2 linked regions of the Bdellovibrio bacteriovorus genome follow. The protein of the gene in region 2 binds, or shares a complex with, the protein of the main gene of each other region. Links are inferred from orthologs where the notes say so. Each region holds a gene or a part of one and is shown on either strand. Other genes may lie near its edges.

What was found.
Region 1: the proteins of groL (region 2) and metK are in contact, whole or in part, in a cryo-EM structure (PDB 8P4O), measured with the Escherichia coli proteins. The link is inferred for Bdellovibrio bacteriovorus from one-to-one orthologs.

What each region holds. Positions count from the first base shown.
Region 1 is NZ_LUKD01000010.1:8,080-16,029, forward strand. What follows is about bases 2,696-5,509. They hold metK (methionine adenosyltransferase), read left to right. Parts: upstream 2,696-3,427; coding sequence 3,428-4,591; downstream 4,592-5,509. Other genes in these bases: AZI87_RS17770 (hypothetical protein), read left to right, coding at 2,696-3,296; lepA (translation elongation factor 4), read left to right, coding at 4,714-5,509. Outside these bases: rpoN (RNA polymerase factor sigma-54), read left to right, coding at 1-92; AZI87_RS17750 (adenine phosphoribosyltransferase), read left to right, coding at 454-951; AZI87_RS17755 (5'-methylthioadenosine/S-adenosylhomocysteine nucleosidase family protein), read left to right, coding at 968-1,513; AZI87_RS17760 (hypothetical protein), read left to right, coding at 1,660-2,157; hpf (ribosome hibernation-promoting factor, HPF/YfiA family), read left to right, coding at 2,242-2,592; more of AZI87_RS17770, read left to right, coding at 2,685-2,695; more of lepA, read left to right, coding at 5,510-6,513; lepB (signal peptidase I), read left to right, coding at 6,523-7,290; lepB (signal peptidase I), read left to right, coding at 7,294-7,950. UniProt on the Escherichia coli protein: Catalyzes the formation of S-adenosylmethionine (AdoMet) from methionine and ATP.
Region 2 is NZ_LUKD01000001.1:1,553,575-1,561,621, reverse strand. Bases 3,160-6,070 are described here. They hold groL (chaperonin GroEL), read right to left. Parts: upstream 5,482-6,070; coding sequence 3,838-5,481; downstream 3,160-3,837. Other genes in these bases: AZI87_RS07490 (hypothetical protein), read right to left, coding at 5,947-6,070; groES (co-chaperone GroES), read right to left, coding at 5,511-5,798; AZI87_RS07505 (outer membrane protein), read left to right, coding at 3,160-3,467. Outside these bases: AZI87_RS07520 (hypothetical protein), read right to left, coding at 1-151; AZI87_RS07515 (response regulator), read right to left, coding at 138-530; AZI87_RS07510 (hypothetical protein), read right to left, coding at 574-1,791; more of AZI87_RS07505, read left to right, coding at 1,869-3,159; more of AZI87_RS07490, read right to left, coding at 6,071-6,450; AZI87_RS07485 (carbonic anhydrase), read right to left, coding at 6,615-7,493; AZI87_RS07475 (hypothetical protein), read right to left, coding at 7,941-8,047.

The sequences.
Region 1 (7,950 bases), on a different replicon or contig from region 2:
TGGAGGGGATTCAGATTGCTCGTCGTACGGTTGCTAAATACCGCGATATGCTTAAGATTCTTCCTTCTTCTCAGCGTAAGAAGTACTTCTAGTTAGTTCCCGGAGTGCGCGTTTGCTTGAAGGGGGGGCTTGGTAAAACCCCATGCTTCGAGCGGCACGCATCCGTGCTCAGTCGCCGCCGCGCTTTGCGCGGTTCGCGCCATCGTGGCGCCGGCGAAGGCCGCTCTTCGATGGGGTTTTACCAAGCCCCCCTTCAAGCAAACTTTGTTCTCGGTATCTGCCTTTCGTTCTGCTTTTCTGGAATAAGAAGTTCATCTTCGGTGCTTCATTACATTTGTCTTTTTTTGAGCTGGATCTGTTTTGGATTTTGCGTGGCTAAACTTTACTCGACAGGGTTCTGTATCTAAGATATGGCTTCGTGGTCGTTTTTCTTTTTCTGCTAGGAGATTTGCAGTGGATTTGAAGAATTTGATTCGGGATGTGCCTAATTTTCCTAAAGAGGGGATTCTTTTTCGGGATATGTCGCCGCTTTTGCAAAATCCGGAGGCGATGGATTTTGTTTCTCGGAATTTGGTGAAGGATGTGGATCTTTCGCAGATTGATTATTTTGCGGGGATTGAGTCTCGTGGGTTTATTTTGGCGGCGCATATGGCGGCGACTCACAAAAAAGGTTTTCTGCCGATTCGTAAGGCGGGGAAGTTGCCTCCTCCTACGTTGAAACTTTCCTATGCGCTAGAGTATGGTTCGGCAGAGATTGAACTTCCTTTGGGGAATTCGCGCATTATGATTATTGATGATGTTTTGGCTACGGGTGGGACTTTGCAGGCGGCGATTGATCTTAGCAAGCTTGCTGGTTATGACGTGAAAGCGGTGGCGGTTCTAGTGAACCTGACATTTCTGAATAAGATGAAATTTAATAACAAAGAGGTACATTCCCTTGTTCAATATTAAAGATGTGGCTTTGGTGATGGCTCTTCCCGGAGAATCCCAAGGTTTTTTTGAGAAAGAAAATTTTCAAATTTACTATACAGGCATTGGTAAAGTGAACGCGGCGGCAACGGCGATGGATGTGATCCATAAAACCAAATGCAAGGTGATGATCAATCTGGGAACAGCCGGAAGCTCTAAGTTTAAAACCCATGACCTTGTTGAAGTCTCTGCTTTCGTACAAAGAGACATGGATATTTCTCCTCTGGGATTCAAAGTGGGCGAGACTCCTTTTGATCCGCTTCCGGCGGGGATTGAATTGATTCCTTATTTTAACGAACTCTCTAAAGGAGTTTGTGGAACTGGTGATAGTTTTGAAACAGGTACTCCGAAAGTGACTTGCGATTTAGTTGATATGGAAGGCTATGCACTTGCAAAAGTGTGTCGCAAAATGGGAGTTCAACTAATTTCGCTTAAGTACATTACAGACGGCGCCGATCATAATGCCCATAACGATTGGCAAGAAAATCTCGTCCACGGCGCGAGAAAACTTTTAGAGTACTATAAAAAAATGGTGACGCTTTAGTCATCGAACTATGGCTGAGGCTCTGTTTGTCAGGGCTTCAGCCTTTCCAAAAAATCCATGCAGAAATTTTCGAAAAACGAAGTGGATGTCTCGGATTGAGACACGAATTTACTCATCTTTGGTCCTGAATTTCCGATAAGTTCCTCATGGAAAAGCAGCGTTTTTCATTCGGGCAGTGGGGAGTTCTATCCATCACCGCCGTCATTGGATTAAGTTTAGGATTTGCCAAAAATCCCTTTAAAAATCGTCCGCCTCTGCAAAACCCGCAAGAAGTGGCGCAGTTTTATTCAAAGGCGCACCAATATTTTGATGCGGGAAACTTTGAAGGTGCGCTTGAAGCTTCGGAAAAGATTCAACATCCCGTTCCTCCGCGCTATGCAGACATTGAACAGTTGCAGCGCAAGGCGCGAGCGCACCTAAATGAATACCAAAAGAAATTGAAGGAAGGAAAATTGAATCCAACCCACGTGGATCGGCTTCCCGCAGCGTTGCGTGATTCATACTTCGATGCGCGCATTGAGGCGGGACAGGGTCGTTGTCGCGCAGCTTACGATAATATGGCCCCAGTCAGCAAATATCTGAAAAACAGAGAAGACCTCGAAATTTTTAAGCGCTGCCAATTAACCCAAAATAAATCCAAGTGAGTCTCAAAATAAGGCTCATCTTTAGTCGGGTCTGGCCGATAAAGAGTTAAGGGCTGAATCAGCAGCCAATAAGGAGAAGAAAAAATGAAACTCAACTACACATTTAAGCACCTAGATCACTCCGACGCTCTTGTGAACTATACAGAGGAACGCATGGAGGAAATCGGGCGCTTTTTGCTTAGAGAAGGCTACGGCAATGTCTATTTCTCTAAAACAAAAAATGAATTCTGTGTTGAAGTTTCCATAAATACCCGGGAAAAATACTTTAAAGCCAGCGCCTTCGGCTCTGATGTTTACGGTGCCGTCGATGGTGTTGCGGAAAAACTTGAAAAACAATTTCTAAAAACGAGCAAGCAATACAAAAATCATAAAAAGCCGGAGCTTTCAAAAGAGGGTCGTTTGGATCAAGCGATTCGCTTCAAAAAAGCTGCTTGATCTTTCTTAGTTAATAAACGAGATTTTATGGAACGCAAACAGGGTGGTTTTGAACCGCCCTGTTTTTTTATCTGGTACGTTTTTGGAATAATATGAACACACCTGATTCTCATCACTATTGGGAGAGCATTCTTTTTTCTGCGACTACAGTCACAGATGATAAAATGACACTTCTTTATAAATACCGCCTTTTGCTTTTGATCACGCTGATCACGGGCTTGTTGATGTGGACCTATTCGTTCATTTCGATTTTCTTTGTTCAGGGTAAAACCTTGGGCATGATCGGTGTCACATGTTCCACGGTCCACCTTCTTTCTCCCGTCGTGTATAGATTGACGAAGTCGATGACGCTTGCGGCGTACAATATGGTGATCGCCGGAATGATTTTCCAATTTTCCTTTTCATTTTATACGGGCGGTTTTTATTCTCCGACTCTGATTTGGTTTGCGATTCTTCCGCTGATCGTCGGTCTTTTAACCAATAAAATTCACGCGGCCGCGTGGACGCTGATCTGTGCTGGCGCCTACGTCACGATGTTCTTTCTTGAGGAGGCGGGCTGGGTGCCGGAATCTTCACTTTCAGAGCTGGGGCGCACTTTAGCGCAGTTCATGATTGGTTTGGGGCTCATTGGATTGGTAGGCGGTTTCACCTTGTTCTTCTTAGAGCTGAGCTATTTTTATTACCACAAACCCAAGGGTTCTTGACCCCTTTTGAGTCGTTTGGTAGGTTGGCCGTTCGCTAAATGCGAAGGGCATTTAGGATGGTTTGGGGTTATACTTTTCGAGACCTCAAGCCGAGCTCATTAACACCTTTCTCTAATGAGGAAACGAAAGCAGTGAAAAACTACCTTTTTACGAGCGAATCCGTATCTGAGGGTCATCCCGACAAAATGGCAGACCAAATTTCCGATGGCATCTTGGATGCGATCTTGGCTCAAGATCCCAAGGGCCGTGTTGCCTGTGAAACTTTGCTAACAACGGGTTTGGTTGTTGTTGGCGGCGAAATCACTACTTCTGCGAAAGTGAACTTCTCTGAAGTGGCTCGCGAAGTTGTAAAACGCATTGGTTATGACCATTCTGACAAAGGTTTCGATTATAAAACTTGCGGCGTGATGATCGCCGTGGGTCAGCAATCTCCAGATATCGCCGTTGGCGTGAAAGAGACTCTGTCTGACGATCAAGGTGCGGGCGACCAAGGCTTGATGTTCGGTTATGCCGTCAACGAAACTCCAGAGTTGATGCCTCTTTCTATCGCTATGTCTCACAAACTTGTGAAAGACTTAGCACAACTTCGTAAAGACGGTCGTGTGGACTGGTTGCGTCCGGATGCAAAGTCTCAAGTGACTGTGCAATACGAAAACGGCATTGCAAAACGCATTGATGCTGTTGTTATCTCAACTCAGCACTCTGACAGCGTTTCTAACGCGACAATCAAAGAATTTATCACTGAAGAGCTGATCAAAAAATCCATCCCAGGAAACTGGATTGATGCGAAAACAAAATTCTTCATCAACCCAACAGGTCGTTTCGTAACAGGCGGTCCTATGGGAGACGCGGGTCTAACAGGCCGTAAGATCATCGTTGATACCTACGGTGGTCACGGTGCCCATGGCGGCGGAGCTTTCTCTGGTAAAGATCCTTCGAAAGTAGACCGTTCTGCGGCTTACGCATCTCGTCATATTGCTAAAAACATCGTGGGAGCGGGCTTGGCTGACAGATGTTTGGTTCAAGTGGCGTACGCAATCGGCGTGGCAGAGCCTGTCAGCATCACTGTGAACGATTACGGAACAAGCAAAGTTGGACCTGAAGTGCTTGAAAAAGCCGTTCGTCAGGTTTTTGATCTTCGTCCGGCAAGAATTACGAAAGAATTGGATCTATTACGTCCAATCTACAGTAAAACGGCAGCTTACGGCCATTTCGGTCGTAACGAAGAAGGTTTCACTTGGGAAAAACTGAACAAAGTGGACCAATTGAAAGACGCTGTAAACACGCTAAAGTAAGCCTTAGCGAAAACCTGGCAAAATAAAGCCGGAAGCGGAAAAAAAGCTTAATCATTGCGCCGAGTTGTCTCTAGCAACTCGGCGCTTCTTTTATATAATGGGCGCACGAAAAAAGAGGCTCAATGGATCCTAAGTTTATACGAAATTTCTCAATCATTGCTCATATCGACCACGGTAAATCTACTTTGGCGGATGGACTTCTTACTGCCACAGGGGCCCTTTCTGATCGAGAAAAAAAGGATCAGTTTCTAGACAACATGGAGCTAGAGCGTGAACGTGGTATCACGATCAAAGCACAAACGGTCTGCCTTGATTTCAAATCTAAAGATGGCAACACCTATCAGATCAACTTGATCGATACACCGGGACACGTGGACTTCTCTTACGAAGTGTCGCGTTCTTTGGCTGCGTGTGAAGGGGCCATTCTTGTTGTCGATGCGGCTCAAGGCGTGGAAGCACAAACTTTAGCCAACGTTTACTTAGCTCTAGAAAATAATCTAGAGATCATTCCTGTTCTTAATAAAATCGATCTTCCTTCTGCAGATCCAGAGGGTGTGGCAAAACAAATCGAAGACACTGTGGGCTTGGACTGCACGGGTATTATCCACGCTTCCGCGAAAGAAAAAATCGGTATCACCGATATTCTTGAAGCCATCGTTGAAAAAGTTCCGCCCCCTAAGGCGGATCGCTCGCTCACGCCGCGCGCTTTGATTTTTGACTCTTGGTTTGATGCTTATCAAGGCGTTGTCGTTCTGGTTCGTGTTATGGATGGAGCGATTAAAAAAGGCGACAAGATCAAGTTCATGGCTACAGACCGTGATTACGAAGTTTTGCGTATGGGTAAATACAAACCATTCCCCGCAATGCAAGATACATTAGAAGCGGGTGAAGTGGGCTTCATCATCTGCGGTATCAAAGATATCCGTGACGTTCAAGTGGGTGACACTGTGACGTCGGCAAAGCATCCAGCGACAGAACCTTTAGCGGGTTTCCAAAGAATCAAGCCGATGGTTTTTGCCGGTATCTTCCCGGTGGTTGCGTCGGAATATGAAAACCTGAAAGATGCCTTAGATAAACTTTGTTTGAATGACTCCTCATTGACGTTTGAAATCGAAAAGTCTGCGGCGTTGGGCTTTGGCTATCGCTGTGGTTTCTTGGGTCTTCTTCATATGGAGATCGTACAAGAGCGTTTGGAACGTGAATTCAATCTTGATCTCATCACGACGGCGCCAACGGTTGTTTATCGAATTACCAAAACAGACGGCACAGAGCTGATGTTGGAAAATCCTTCGGGAATGCCAGCGGAAACTCAAATCGTAAAATTTGAAGAGCCTTATGTGAAAGTGACCTTGCATACCCCGACCGACTACATCGGCGGTATCCTGAAACTTTGCGAAGATAAACGTGGTATCCAATTGAAAATGGAATACGTCACCGATAAAAAAGTCATCATCGAGTACAAGCTGCCGATGAATGAAATGGTGATGGATTTCTATGACCGCTTGAAGTCGATCTCTAAAGGCTATGCGTCTTTAGAATATGAATTCATCGGCTTTGAAGAATCCGACCTAGTGAAATTGGATATCCTGATTAACGGTGAAGCTATCGATGCCTTGTCTTTGATTGTTCACCGTTCTAAAGCTCAGAATCGTGGCCGTTTGTTAGCTGAGAAGATGAAAGAATTGATCCCTCGCCAACAATATCAAGTTGCGATTCAGGCTGCTATCGGTGCGAAGATTATTGCTCGTGAAACCTTGGGTGCGATCAGAAAAGACGTGACCGCGAAGTGTTATGGTGGTGATATTTCTCGTAAGCGTAAACTGTTGGAGAAGCAGAAAGAGGGTAAAAAGCGCATGAAGGCCATCGGCCATGTGGAAGTCCCTCAAGAAGCCTTCCTAGCAATCCTCAAAGTCGAAGACTAAGGAGACAGCATGACAAACAACAAGAATGGCTGGAACTGGCGCACAAAGTATTTTTGGACCGAAGGTTGGGGATCGCTTTTCCTGGCGGTGTTCATTGCTCTTTTCATCCGCTGGGGATTTATCGAAGCTTATGTGATCCCTTCGGGTTCTATGCTTCCTTCCTTGTTGATTCATGACCATATCTTCGTAAACAAGCTGACTTACGGTTTGCGCGTTCCTTTTAGCGAAAATTGGCTGGTTAAATTCAACGAGCCAGTTCGTGGTGAAGTGATTGTCTTTAAATATCCTAAGGACATGAGCACATTCTTCATCAAGCGCATCGTAGGTGAACCCGGCGACAAGATTTATTATGAAAACGGCACTCTTTATATCAATGATAAACCTGTTGATAAAAAAGTTCCGGCGAACATGGATGACTTCAACTGGTTGCGCGATGCCGACTTCCAACGTGATGGAAATATCAACGATAGCAAAGAAAACTACGTCGAGTTCACTGAAGATCTTCCGGGTGGGAAAAACCATGCGATTCTTCTTCGCAAAGGTGATATCTACGAAACCTTCGGACCGGTGACAGTTCCGCCAGATCACTTGTTTGTGATGGGTGACAACCGTATGAACTCTTCCGATGGTCGTGTGTGGGGATTCTTGCCGAAACAAAACATTTTAGGTCGTGCGATGTTCGTATGGCTTTCTTGTGAAGAGACGATTCCGGCATTGCCTTTCTTGTGCAATCCATTGACGATCCGTTGGGGACGTTTCTTCCATCCTGTTAACTAATTGATGAATCAAACCGGCGAAACTCGCAATTTAAAAGGAACGTGGAATCAGGCGATTCTAACGTTCCTTTTTCCTATTTTGCTGGTGATGGGACTTCGTTGGGCCTTGATTGAGCCCTTCGTGATTCCGTCAGGAAGCATGATTCCCAATCTTCTAGTGCATGACCATATCTTGGTAAAAAAACTTGCCTATGGTTTGCACATTCCATTTAGCAACAAATGGCTTTTGCAATGGGATCAACCTCAGCGTGGTGACATCGTTGTTTTCAAGTATCCCGAAAATCCTGATGTCTATTATATCAAGAGACTTATCGGTCTTCCTGGTGACAACGTAGAAGTGCAAAGCGGCCGAATCACTTTAAATGGTGAAAAGCTGCCCTTAAGCTCATTCGAAGATTCTCAAGGCGAAAACGGTTTTCACTATTTTCAAGAAACTCTCGACGGTCACAAACATATTGTTCGTTTTCTTTACGAAGAAAATACGGGTGATGTGCAGGTTTTTAAAGTGCCCGAAAACCAGTACTTCTTTATGGGAGACAACCGCGATCAATCCAGTGACTCGCGTTTTTGGGGATTTGTTAAAAATGACTACATCGTTGGAAAAGCTTGGATGATCTGGCTTTCTTGCAATAGCACTTTGCCTACAATGACATTTGTCTGC
Region 2 (8,047 bases):
CAGCACTTTGAACATATTCAGAAACCGTCGATCTTTGTAACCAGCGGAACGAATGATATTCGATCGAAGCACCGCCAATTTTGACCTGCATAAGCATGATCAAAAGCATTGTGAAGCACAAGCATTTGGCTACGAATTTAAGTTCTTCCATGAGTGGACTCTCCCTGCTGCGGTAATACTTTGGAAATAGCTTCTAAGATTTGTTCCTTGCTGAAAGGCTTTGTCACATAAGCATCAAAGCCGGCTTCATAAGCCTTCTGCACATAGGCCTCTTGATCGATTGTAGAGCAACCGATGATTTTAATTTCTGGATGAAGTTCTTTTAAAACTTTGGCGGTTTCAATGCCGTTTCGAAGAGGCATGACCATATCAAGAAATACAAGTTCAGGCAGGGTGGATTCAACAAGCGTGATCGCTTCATCACCATTGGCGGCTTCGCCGACGCAAACGCCACCGGCCGAAGTGACAATATTCTTCACCAGTTCACGCAAGAAAGCGGCATCGTCGATAACAGCAAAACGTATCTTCATACCGCTCAGTATAGATTTTAGTTCTTAGTTTGATGAGAGGATTTTAGTGACCCCAACGATAGCCTAGGGAGAACATATAAAGCGAGTTCGTCACACTGACATTCGAAGGCGTGGCCCCCGTACTAGGGTCGGGAAGAGCCGCAGCACCATCAAAGACATTTCTTTCTGCACTCACACCCAGATTCCAAATCATCTGCCCTTCGCGGGAAAACTTCCACTCGCCCCCAACGTCCACACCAATGCGGATGGATTCTTCAGAAGAACCGGAACTCATATCAGCACCCGTAACCGATTCAGAGTGTTGTAACCGAGGGAAGAAAGTTCCCCCGACAACCCAAGAATGATTCACCGATGTTGGAATACGCGCTTTAAGACCGACACCGACACCCGAAGTTTTAAGACGTGCGCGAGACGTATTGTCGCTAGGCACGTTCATTTTATTTTCGCTAAATAGAACTGAGAATTCGACAGAGCTTGATTTGCGTGAAACCCCGAAGAACTTTCTAAAGTTCAAACCCAAATCCAGATACTCATACTTTGCAGGGATGCGCGAGCTATCCACTAAAGAATCCACATCTGCCGCCAAAGAAAACATCATTTGTCCACTCACACCGATGCGCGGAGTGAACCAAACGTTAGTTTTTAACTTTAAAGCATTAAAGAAGCTTTGATAGTCGCGGAAAGAATAGTTGGATTGAGATTCGTTATAAGCAACAACGGGAGTTACATCCAACTCCACTTTATTGTTACGAATGTCATCCGGGTGAATTTGTTCACGGTAAAAATCATAAATGCGATCCGCTTGGCTTGAGAACAAGCTCTCTGCGTGCTCTGACAAAGTCGGTTCCTGGACCTCAGCGTCTACGGTAAGTTCTTTCACTGGAATCGGCGGATGCGCAGGGGCAGGACTAGACGTCACCGCAGGCGGAGCCGTGAGTTGTGTCGCTTTTTCTTTTGCTAGCTTTTCTTCAGCCGCCTTCTTTTCAGCCTCTTTACGTGCAGCTTCTGCTTTTGCAAGCTCTGCAGCTTCTTCGGCTTTCTTTTCAGCTTCCAGTTCGCTTTCTTTAAGCGTTCTTACTTTAACTCCATCCGCATCAGTCACAACGGGAGTCGCTTCACCTTCAGACGCAGGCTTGCGCGAAGCTTTTTTACGAACTTCATAACGTCCAGAAGAAAAGCCTTCAAGACCCATCTGTGCAAAAGAGGTCTCAGCTGATGCTAAAAGGGACACGGCAGTGAAGATTGAAACAAAGATTTTCATAGGAAATTCTTCGGCTCTCGGTCCGAATTACTTGACGCCAAATTGACGAGTTTTCAGAGGCAGTGCAGAATAAATTTATGAAATCATTTCTTCTTAGTTTCCTCTTCGTCGCGTCCTGTTTCATTTCCGTATCTTCGACAGCATTTGGCCAGACTATTGCCCAGAACACTTACGTCAGCACCGTTGACCAAGATCTAGCAATTAAGTCCATCGTACTTGTCCCCACAACCGACAACGTTGGTGGAATTTATTCTCGCCCCGTTGAAGAAGAACTAAGAAAAGCGCTGAATGAGGATAAACAGTGGTCATTGGCGAATTATCCTTCCGACGTAAAAGTGAATTCAGCGTTGCTTGATGAAAAGCCTCAAGACGTTCAAAAAATTTTAGAAGCCTCAAAGAGCGAAGCGGCTTTGACTTCAAAAATCATTCGTGGTCCTCGAGGAATTTCGATCACGCTAACACTTTTTGTAGGCCGCGAAGGTTTGCCTTTGTTGCAGGAATCATTAAACGACTACAAAGGTTTTGAAACGGCGGAAATCAGAAACGAAGCCAGAAAACTTTTTGAGAATTTAAAATACAGAATGCCGTTTCGCTCGACGATCTTAAGTCGTCGTGGTCAGCAAGTGACATTGAACTTAGGAAGCGCTTACGGTCTTAAACCTGAAAGCCGTGTGTCCGTTGTTCAAATCATCAAAGTAAATCGTCATCCAAAATTGAAGTTCATGGTCAGCACAGAAAAAGAAGTTCTGGGCCGCGTGAAGCTTTTTAAAGTGGAGCCGTACTTAAGCTTCGGTTACGTCGAAATGGAAAAAGAACCAGGCGTCATCGCCGTAGGTTCGAAAGTCATGCCGGATGAATTTGTGAAATACTCCGTCCCAGTGACAACGCCTTCAGGAAAGGTTCTTCAAGATATCTCCACTAGACCCGACAAAGAAGTCGCTTTTGGCGAGGATCCACATGAATGGTTACCAACAATGCCACCTCAATTCGGAAAAATCGAATTGATGGCGGGCTTTGCAAGCTATACGCAAAACGTAAACCTACAAACCGCAGGCTCGATCAGCGGCAGCAGCAGCCTCGCTCCAAATATTTTAGTGCGCGGTGAAATCTGGTTGAACCCGCAATGGTACGTAGGCGTCCTATTACGCCAATCCGTATTCTCAATGGATAACGACCTAGCCGGATCCTCCCCAGGAAGCTTAAACATGTCGATGGGCCAATACGGCGTTAACTTCGGTTACAACTTCCTATTAACAAACGACTTCTTCGGCCCAAAACTACAAATCGCCGGCGGCTACACGAACACAAACTTCAGCGTGGACGACAGCACACCAACAGCCTACACAACAATGAAATACGGCGGCTTCGCCTTAAGCGTAGCCGGCCAATTCCCATTATCCGAAGAACTCCCAGTAGACATCGGTGGCAAACTAGATTTCTACCTAAACCCATCCCTAAGCGAAAACAAAACCAGCGGAGCCTCGTCCGACAACAAAATCAACAGCTTCAGCTTCTTCGTAGACTATAAACTAAAAACCCGCTTCAAAATCAGAGGAGAACTCCTCCTAGAAAACTACACATCCGACTTCTCAGGCACCGGCCAAAGAACCGACCCAGCCACAAGCACCAGCCACAAAATGACAACCTTGATGGGCGGCGTACAATACTTGTTCTAAAAAAGAAGGTGCAAAGCACCTTCCCAAAAAACACACCGATGTAAGGCCCGAACATCAAACTCATCAAAGGCAGGAATCACTCCTGCCTTTTTATTTTTTGAGAATGTTAGTGTATCGAGCAAAGGTTTTCTTTAAGCCTGCTTCCTGGGATATCTCCGAAGAAGGGCCTTTGCCGGCGCCACGACGGCGCGAACCGCACGAAGTGCGGCGGCAACTGAGCCTGGAAGGCGTGCCCGCCGAAGCGAGATATCCCAGGAAGCGGGCTTAAAGAAAACCCGTCGCCCGAAGCCAATACCAGAGCCACAAATAAAAAAAGCCCGGGAATAATCCCAGGCTTTTCGAAAAAGAACGAAGATGTTCGGCAAGCCGATTACATCATATCGCCCATTCCACCCATACCGCCCATGCCAGGAGCACCAGCAGGCATTGGAGCATCTTTCTTAGGAGCTTCAGCGATCATTGTTTCAGTAGTAAGCATCAAAGAAGCTACAGAAGCAGCGTTAGTCAATGCACAACGAACAACTTTAACTGGATCGATAACACCGTCTTTGATTAGGTCAGTGTATTCGTCAGAGTAAGCATTGAATCCCCAAGTAGCAGATTTGTTTTGAAGGATACGATCCAAAACGATCGCGCCATCAAGACCTGCGTTTGCAGAGATTTGACGAATTGGCTCTTCACAAGCACGTTTGATGATCATCGCACCGAAAGACTCTTCTTCAGAGAATTTAGTTTTATCAACTTTTTGAGAAGCGCGAAGCAAAGCAGTACCACCACCAGCTACGATACCTTCTTCAACAGCAGCGCGAGTCGCGTTCAAAGCGTCTTCTACGCGGTGTTTTTTCTCTTTCATCTCTACTTCAGAAGGAGCACCAACGTGGATAACAGCTACGCCGCCAGCCAATTTAGCCAAACGCTCTTTCAATTTTTCTTTGTCGTAGTCAGATGAAGTTTCGTCGATTTGAGATTTGATTGTAGCAACACGAGCTTGGATGTCGGCTTTTTTACCAGAACCATCAATGATAGTTGTGTTGTCTTTATCTACAACGATACGTTTCGCGATACCTAGGTCAGCTACAGTAGCTTGCTCAAGTTTGCGACCGATATCTTCAGAGATCACTTTTGCGCCAGTCAAGATAGCGATGTCTTCAAGCATAGCTTTACGACGGTCACCGAAGCCAGGAGCTTTAACTGCAGCAATGTGAAGAGTGCCACGAAGTTTGTTCACAACTAGAGTTGCAAGTGCTTCGCCTTCAACGTCTTCAGCGATGATCAACAATTGACGACCTTGCTTAGCAACGCCTTCAAGGATACCGATCATATCTTTCATTGAAGAGATTTTTTTGTCGTAAACAAGAACGTAAGCGTTCTCAAGAACTGCTTCCATTCTTTCTGCGTTAGTTACGAAGTATGGAGAAAGGTAACCACGGTCGAATTGCATACCTTCTACAACTGTTACTTCTGTTTTCGCAGTTTTAGATTCTTCGATAGTGATAACGCCTTCTTTGCCAACTTTATCCATAGCGTCTGCAAGCATTTGACCGATTTCTTTATCGTTGTTTGCAGAGATAGAACCAACTTGAGCAACTTCGTTCGAACCTTTTACAGGTTTCGCCATTGATTTCAACTCGTCGATAACAGTTGCTACCGCTTTGTCGATACCACGTTTGATTGACATTGGGTTGTGGCCTGCAGAAACAAGTTTAGCACCTTCGCGATAGATAGCTTGTGCTAGAACAGTTGCAGTTGTTGTACCGTCACCGGCTTCATCATTGGTTTTAGAAGCAACTTCTTTAACCATTTGAGCGCCCATGTTTTCGAATTTGTTTTCCAATTCGATTTCTTTGGCAACAGTGACACCGTCTTTAGTGATAAGAGGAGAACCGAAAGATTTGTCGATAACTACGTTACGACCTTTTGGTCCCAAAGTTACTTTTACTGCGTTCGCAAGAGTGTTCACACCTTTCAAGATGTGCGCGCGAGCGTCTTCTGAGAATGTTAATACTTTAGACATGGTTTACTCCGTTTTATTATTTAATTGAATTAGTTGAATACGCCCAAGATGTCTTCTTCGCGCATCATTAGGTATTCGTCGCCCTCAAGTTTCAACTCTGTGCCTGCGTATTTTCCGAAAAGCACTTTGTCGCCAACTTTCACTTCAAGAGGAAGTACTTTTCCGTCTTCAGTGATACGGCCTTTGCCTGTAGCGATGATTTCGCCACGTTGTGGTTTTTCTTTTGCTGTATCTGGGATGAAAAGTCCGCCAGCGGTTTTTTCTTCTTCCGCCATTCTGCGAACTAGAATTCTGTCATGAAGTGGACGAACGCCAATTTCGTTCTTAGCCATAGTAATTGCCTCCGTGTTTAAATCACGAAGGTAATATGAATCGGCTGGGATAGGAGTCAAGGTCGGGTGCCCAATTTTTCTCATGACACGCCGATTAATTTCAGAAATTTCAGGAACTTATATTATCAGAAAATTATTTCGGTTCTTTACCCACATTATTAGCGCTGACAGGCAAATCAGAGGCGTGGGCCCCAAAGACAGAGTTCGCGTAAGCCGTCATAAGTTCAGCTACTTCCTCGGGGCTTAGTTTGCCAGCAACCTCATTAAAGGCAGCCTTTTTGTCCTGAACTTTTGTGAGGTAGCCTACAAAGTAATCAGTCACAGAAAGGTCTTTAGCTACTTCTAAATCATATTGTTCTTCACGAAGGCGACGCTCGAGTTTTTCAACTCCCATATCCGTTGACGATACGGCTTCAATAGTCGCTTTATTGGAAAGATTTGGATCCGTTCCTTGTGCCATCGCGCGAGACGCTTTTTTAAGATCGATTTGCGCTTTTAAACTCATGACGTCAGCTTGTGCGAGCTGAACACGCTCTGTTTTCCATTCACGATAGCTTTTTACCTCTGCACCCGCTTTCATAGCGAAAGCGGTCATAGACCAAAAGGCGATAAGAGGTAAAATTTTAAGAAAGCTCATTGGCTCCTCCAACAGACGTCCACAATTCCAAGGAGGCTTATTACAAGGGTTGTGCCCAGGGAAACATGTCTCATTTGCAATATAAAAGACCTGAGCCCCTTTGGGGGCCCAAATGTGTTACTTTGAGACGAAATTGGCTTTACAGGAAAAACCTACATTGAAGGTTAGTGGCTGTGCTCTGAGTGCGCGTCAGGAGCGTGCTCGTCGTGAGCTTTTTTATCCGTTTTCTTTTCTTCGCCATGGCTGTGTTTCGCCACTTCGGCTTTCTTTTTTTCTTTGCATTTATCGCAAGTGTGACCGGCCTTTTCGTGAGAATGAGATTCTTCCTTTTTAGGTTCATCAACGCTTGCCGGAATACGCATTTGCAAAGTCGGTTCGTTCTTAAATGCTACGTGACCAGACTCTAAATCATAAAGAGAAGAAACAATGCGAAGATCACCGCTTTCAACTTTTTTGCGAATCAATTCAGAACGAGTAACAAGGTCTTTCGCTACGCCCTCTGTATTTGCCCATGATTCTCTTTCAAAATTCTTACTTGGTTTTTTATCTTTGAACTGAGAGATACGCGGCTGAATGTCTTTCACCAAATTATCAAGCGCTGGCGTTCCTAAGCTGGAACCATTCAAAGTACTGTGCGCGGCCTTCACAGCTCCGCAAGAAGTGTGTCCCATAACTACCAAAAGCTTTGATCCCAAATGCTCCACAGCGTATTCAATACTTCCGATCGCATTATCACCAAGAGCTTCACCGGCCGTTCTGACGACGAAAATCTCTCCTAATTTCTGGTCGAAAACGACCTCAGGCGGAACACGCGAATCACTGCAACTTAGAACGATAGCATGAGGTTTTTGCCCCGTACTTAAACGATGCACATCACCTTGTGATTGACCATCACTGCGAAGTTTTGCACCCGTAAAACGGTTGTTTCCATTTTGCAGCCAACGCAAAGATGTATCTGCATCCACCCCGGCAGGAGCGTGATCATTCGCAAATATTGAGAGGGAAATTGTGGTGATAACTAAGAACGAAAAGATAGCTTTCATGGGGAAAATCCCTTGGTAAGAAGTTACTTTCTTTTCGGGAATTACTTAGCGGAAGTTGAGCTTTGTTTAAGGAAAGTGAATACACTCTGATCGTAATCAAGATTTGGATGATTTCATCGTTCAATGTTTAAGTTTTAGTAACAATTGTTGGATTCACTTCGAACAATAGTTTTATCGAGACAAGTCTAAAGCCACGATCCAGAGCAGTTAACAAATCAATGGTGAAGAGGGACAGATTATCTAAGGCGCTGAAAATAAAAAAACCAAGCCTTGTGGACTTGGTTTTCTTAATCACATTTATTTAGAAAATAAATGGCTCAGAAGGAGGGACTCGAACCCCCGACCCAGCGGTTAACAGCCGCTTGCTCTACCGACTGAGCTACTTCTGAACTCGGTGAAGAACTATAATTAGGGCTTTGAGCGTTTCTTGTCAAACAGAAATCGCGGTTACGGAGCCTCCAGCCGCTCCAAAGCCTTGGTCAGCATCGGCGAACTAAAAGGCATCCCTTGGGCTCTAAAAACCGGTATTTTTTCGTTCTGTTCCAGGGTTTTTG